Regions from separate parts of the Gracilibacillus caseinilyticus genome, predicted to be linked through region 2. Evidence: a T-box and tRNA genes for the amino acid it is inferred to sense, from the RefSeq annotation. Region 2 holds a T-box; the other holds one or more tRNA genes.
The links. The T-box of region 2 lies ahead of MUN88_RS14550 (valine--tRNA ligase). A T-box ahead of a tRNA ligase gene usually reads a tRNA of that ligase, here a tRNA-Val.
Positions count from the first base shown of each region.

Region 1: it encodes a tRNA-Val, which carries the amino acid that the T-box ahead of MUN88_RS14550 (valine--tRNA ligase) is inferred to sense. The anticodon was not compared.

Region 1 is NZ_CP095072.1:2,698,011-2,701,221, reverse strand. It holds gene MUN88_RS12740 (DUF378 domain-containing protein) at 473-772, shown strand; tRNA gene MUN88_RS12735 (tRNA-Val) at 1,060-1,132, opposite strand; partial or broken gene MUN88_RS12730 (cell wall hydrolase) at 1,545-2,136, shown strand; gene MUN88_RS12725 (DUF3298 and DUF4163 domain-containing protein) at 2,367-3,038, opposite strand; gene MUN88_RS12720 (alpha/beta hydrolase) at 3,165-3,211, shown strand, end outside.
Region 2 is NZ_CP095072.1:3,089,038-3,092,248, forward strand. It holds gene MUN88_RS14540 (ABC transporter ATP-binding protein) at 1-41, shown strand, start outside; gene MUN88_RS14545 (ABC transporter permease) at 38-814, shown strand; T-box leader at 876-1,102, shown strand; gene MUN88_RS14550 (valine--tRNA ligase) at 1,186-3,211, shown strand, end outside.

The sequences.
Region 1 (3,211 bases), 390 kb from region 2:
ACATGAAGTTTTAGTAGGTCGTTTTTTATAATAATATCCAATGTTGTTCTACTATTTACTTAGTAATAAATAAAGCCAAGTGTCCAATGACACTTGGCTTTATAGTGATTCCGATTGGGTTAAAACGTAAATACTGCTATTAAAAAATGCCCTTATCAATATGAATGTAAAAAAGACACCACTTTACCTAATAGTGATGGTTGCTACAGGAATCCCTGAAGTTATTTATTTCCATTTCATAATAATTTCATTTTAGTCCTTACCACTATTGAACAAGTGTGACTTGTAAATAGAAATGGTAAGGACTGAACACAATGTGAGAAGGGAGGGACACTCCCTTAGATGGTATTGTAACATATTGAATAGAAAATACCTAAAACTAACGTGGCAGTTAGGAAAAATATCCAATGTATAACTAAAAAAATTAAACTAATAATAAGTATGTACCATTTTATAAAAGGAGGCGAAATAATTGAATGCTTTACAACGTGTCGCTTTAGCACTAGTAATTATAGGAGCTATAAACTGGGGGTTAATTGGATTATTTCAGTTTGATTTAGTTGCATCTATATTCGGAGGACAAGATGCTGCACTATCAAGAGTTATCTATACTTTGGTAGGGATTGGTGCATTATGCTGCTTACCTTTATTGTTTGCTCCAACAGCAGATGAAGAAAGCTCAGCCGTTGAGAGGAATAGAAATTTACAGTATTCTACTGAGATAGCAGAGGAAACTGATCCGTCAAAATTCAACAATGAAAAAGAGAAATAATCGTTATTTGTTTGGACCGATTTTCTTGTCGGTCCTTAATTAATTAAAAGCCCACCACATTTGTGGCATACTTACGCCACGTCATTGGTAAACCTGGTTAAAAACCCAAACTTGTTAGTGAGTTTGGGGCACGGAAAAGTCTCTAAACTTTAGATATCTACTCTCATGTTCTGCCAGATATGCATTAGCAAACAGCAGAAAATTTTTCAAACCTTTTTACGTAGCCAAAATGGGGTCAATAGCCATGGAATAAAAAATACCAAGAGCTAAAACCCTTGGTATTACAATGATTCCGATTGGGCTCGAACCAACGACCTCTACCCTGTCAAGGTAGCGCTCTCCCAGCTGAGCTACGGAATCATGATATAAAATTAGCAGGTAATTAATAATATAAGAAAGAATGAACAATCTGTCAATAATATTTCAATAAATTCGTCTATTTATTTTCAGTTCCTATCTAATGTTCTTCTCTAATATCCACTTCTGCCTATCAAAAAACATATCTTCGCAAATTGATGATCATTGATCAAGTAACAAAGTTTTTCCTTTACCGAAAACGCTCTCAACCCTTTCCTACCAATGTTACACCTCCTTAACATCCGTCATAATACTAGCTAATTTTACCAAAAAACCAACATTATCCAATTAATTAAGAATTGGTAAACTTTTCCCCCCTGTTATAGTAACCATTTTCATCATTGGAAAAAATATCATGGCGAAACTTTATATTACATCTGCTAATCTATTAACTAGTAATTCAGGAGGGAAACATATGAAAATTAAAATAAAAATGTTCATAAGTAGTTTACTAGTTGTCACTGGTTTAACGGTACTGCCTGGCTTTGCAGATGCCTACACCGTCAAAAAAGAAGACACGTTCTGGAAAATAGCACAGAACTATAATGTATCTACTAATGAATTAATGAGTGTCAACAATTACTCTTCATCTATGCTTTATCCTGGTGCGGAGTTGACAAATACCAACCGGTGTTTCAGAAAAAGAATTCGATTTATTAGCGCGCCTGGTACATGCAGAGGCACAAGGTGAGCCATACGCTGGTAAAGTAGCCGTGGCGACCGTTGTGTTAAACCGTGTCGATCACACTGATTTTCCAAACACAATTACAGGAGTCATCAATGAGACTTATTCAAATGGTGTGATTCACGCATTCAGTCCAGTAGCAAACGGTGAAATTAATAAAGAAGCCGACAGCGAATCTATTCGTGCTGTGAAAGAGGCAATTGCATTCCGTGGCCAAGGCCAAGGATCGATCTACTTCTATAATCCGAACACAGCACAAAGCGATTGGATTTTCTCACGTGAAACTACTGTTACAATTGGTAATCACGTCTTTGCGAAATAAGAAAAGCGCAAGTTGCCCGTCTAGAAAACGGCATCAACTGAGAGAAAGGAATCACTGTGAGCAAGTAATTTCGATAAAAAAGAACCGGTTCTGCCGGTTCTTTTTTGTACGTTTGAAAAATATAAAATTTTAGCGATGAAGAAGATTGACGTAGTGAAAATTTAGCATGTACGAAGTATAAGAAAACTAAGGCTTTCGCGAGTACTTTGTGATAAGCCAATTTTTTCTAATTATTTCAATACTTTTTCATATACTTTTTTGGGGATTGCTATTTCCTGATTTCCGGAGACATATGGCGCAATCTCATACTGTTGGAACACAAGTGTAATACCATCATCCGTGAAATAAAAAGCTGTTTCATTGGACAGTTTAATATCACCTTTTTCTAAATCAGGATAAAAGATATCCGGGCGTTCTATGGCATACTCCCAGACGAAATCCCGAACTGCTTTGACTTGTTCTTCTTTCGTCAGGATATCCGTCAGAAAGACACGTTTTTCTTTACTAACATCAAAATTGAACGACTCGACCACGGTATTACCGTGTGCACCACCGCTAAACATGTAATTACTCGTCAAAATACTGAGCAATGGAGATTGGTTGTATTTCACTTCATAATCGGTCTGATATTCTCCAGGGAAATCATGTTGCGCTGCTTCCTCTTCATTTTCCTTTAATTCATTATAGGAAGCGGTAATATAATTTTGAAAAATTTTATTGATCTTATGCTCCATCTTAACGTTTGCTACTTCAGAGACTTTCGGATATTTTAAGGCTGCCATCTCCTCATATAATTCATCCGATACTGTTGCGGTTTGATTTGCGGCTAAAACAGACAAGCTAATGAGCGGCATCATCAAGCAAATCGTTAAAATTACTAAACCTTTCTTCAATTCACTCACACCTTTTTTTCTTAGTTTGGATAGAATAGAACGAATCATACATGTCGTTTTGAATATTTTAGGATTTGACGGTACTATCTATTCTTGCTTTTATGTTAAAATATGCACATGTAAGGAGGCGATATCATGGGACGCAAAGGATCCATGGATTCAGCTAATATCGAAAGTACCTA
Region 2 (3,211 bases):
ATATGAGCGAGCTTCTGAAAGATAAGGAGGTTCGATCATGAATGATATGTTAGAGATTACGATATGGCAATTAGTTTCCGCCTATTTATTTATACTGCTCTTATTAGCTATTGTTCGCTGGCGGAAGATACCAAGAGAAAAAGAAATTATTATTGCGACACTGCGAATGACGATTCAGCTAGTACTGGTCGGTTATGTATTAATGTTTATATTTGAAAATGAACATTTCCTTTACTCATTGCTTGTTCTCATTTTGATGGAGAGCTTTGCTGTTTATAACATTTACAAACGGTCGAAGCATACATTGAATAAGGAATTAAAGAAAATTATTGCACTAGCGATGGTGTCTGGTACATTATTTGCATTTTTCTATTTTGACTTTGTCGTTGTTCAATTTTCACCATGGTATGATCCGCGATATTTTATCCCCATTGCAGGTATGTTAATCGGTAACTCAATGACTGGTATTACACTTGGTGTAAGTGCACTAATGGAAGGTTTTATTTCTCGTAAAAACGAGGTTGAAGCAGCTTTAATGCTTGGTGCTACACCTCATAAGGCGGCACGTAATATCGTTAATCATTCCTTTGATTCCGCAATTCTTCCAACTATTAATAATATGATTGGTATGGGAATCGTGTTTCTGCCAGGAATGATGACAGGGGTTATCCTCTCTGGTGCAAACCCTGTAGATGCGATTAAATACCAAATCGCTATTATGCTTGGTATTACAGGAAGTGTTTCTTTAACGGTTATTTTGTTCCTGTATTTCGGATATAAAACCTTTTTTAATAAACATGCACAGCTAAAATGAAAATTAAACTTGACTTATATGTTTCCTTTTGGATAAAATAACATATAATATAATAAAACATAACGATGCGATGAAGAGGAGGAGTACTTCATACTATTTGATAGAGAGGAAGACCCACTGGCTGGAAGGTTTTCTCGAATAAAGGTGAAGGAAGGTAGCCTCAGATGCAGCTTTATTGAACATACAGTAAGTAAAGCCGGTGAAGCCGATATCTTCTAAAATGAAGTGTATAAGTTACGGAGCTTATAAACAAAGGTGGTACCGCGGAAAACCCTTTTCGTCCTTTATTTAAGGATAAAGAGGGTTTTTTTTGTTGCATTAGCTACTGTCAAATAGAAGGAATGCAAGTCAACTAAAAGGAGGAAAATATTATGTCAGATAATAAAGAAGTGAATTTACCATCGAAATACGATCCGACAGCCGTAGAAGAAGGCAAATACGATTATTGGGTGCAAGGTAAATTTTTTGAAGCAGAACGTAACAAAGAAAAGGATCCATTTACTATAGTGATTCCTCCACCTAACGTAACGGGAAAGCTTCACATCGGTCATGCTTGGGACACTACCCTGCAAGACATCATCACTCGTATTAAACGAATGCAAGGATATGATGTATTATACTTACCTGGGATGGACCACGCAGGAATTGCTACACAAGCAAAAGTAGAAGGAAAATTACGAGAAGAAGGTACATCCAGATACGATCTCGGACGTGAGAAATTTTTAGAAACAGCTTGGGACTGGAAAGAAGAATATGCTGAGTTTATTCGTGAACAATGGTCTAAATTGGGCTTGGGTCTTGATTACTCCCGTGAACGATTCACACTTGATGCCGGTCTTTCGGATGCAGTAAAAGAAGTATTTGTTACTTTATATGATAAAGGTTTAATTTACCGTGGAGAGTACATTATTAACTGGGATCCAGCAACGAAGACGGCACTTTCTGATATAGAAGTTATTTATCAGGATGTTCAGGGCCATTTCTATCATATGAAATATCCATTAGCAGACGGATCGGGCCATATTGAAGTCGCAACAACCAGACCGGAAACAATGCTAGGCGATACAGCAGTAGCTGTTCATCCTAACGATGAGCGATATAAAGATTTAATCGGCAAAAAGGTTAAATTACCGATTGTCGGGCGAGAAATTGAAATTGTTGCAGATGATTATGTAGATATAGAATTCGGTTCTGGTGCCGTCAAGATCACGCCAGCACATGATCCGAATGACTTTGAAATTGGCAATCGTCACGATCTGGAGCGAATCCTTGTCATGAACGAGGATGGCACAATGAATGAAAATGCTGGTAAATACCAGGGGTTAGATCGTTTTGCATGTCGTAAACAAATCGTCAAAGATTTGCAGGATACAGGCATTTTATTTGAAATTGAAGATCATATGCATTCGGTAGGGCATTCGGAACGTAGTGGCGCAGTGGTGGAACCGTATCTATCTACACAATGGTTCGTAAATATGCAGCCACTAGCGGATGCAGCAGTAGAGTTGCAAAACGGTTCAGACGAGGATAAAGTCCATTTCGTACCTGACCGATTTGAGAAAACTTATTTACGTTGGATGGAAAATATTCGTGACTGGTGTATTTCTCGTCAATTATGGTGGGGGCATCGTATTCCTGCTTGGTATCATAAAGAAACAGGTGAAGTGTATGTTGGTAAAGATGCTCCAGCAGACATTGAGAATTGGGAGCAGGATGAGGATGTGTTAGATACATGGTTTTCATCTGCATTATGGCCGTTCTCTACATTGAACTGGCCGGATACAGAAGATGAAGATTTCAAACATTTCTTCCCGACGAACGTATTAGTTACAGGCTACGATATTATCTTTTTCTGGGTAGCACGGATGATTTTCCAATCCAAGCAGTTTAATGATGAGCGTCCATTTAAAGATGTCCTGATTCATGGTTTAGTAAGAGATGCAGAAGGCCGCAAGATGAGTAAATCACTCGGCAACGGTGTTGATCCAATGGAAGTCATCGAGAAATATGGTGCAGACTCCTTGCGCTATTTCTTGGCAACTGGTTCAAGCCCTGGTCAAGATGTTCGTTTCCAATGGGAAAAGGTAGAGTCTACCTGGAATTTTGTTAATAAAATCTGGAATGCCTCCCGATTTGCTCTAATGAATATGGATGGCTTAACGTATGAAGAAATTGATATTAATGGTAAAAAATTAGTGGCAGACAAATGGATCCTGACTCGATTAAATGAAACAGTGGAACAGGTAACTCGTCATGTTGACAAATATGATTTCGGTGAAGCTGGTCGCTACTTGTATAACTTCATTTGGGATGATTTCTGTGATTGGTATATCGAGATGGCTAAGCTGCCGTTATATGGAGAAGATGAGCAAGCAAAACATACGACAAGATCTGTAC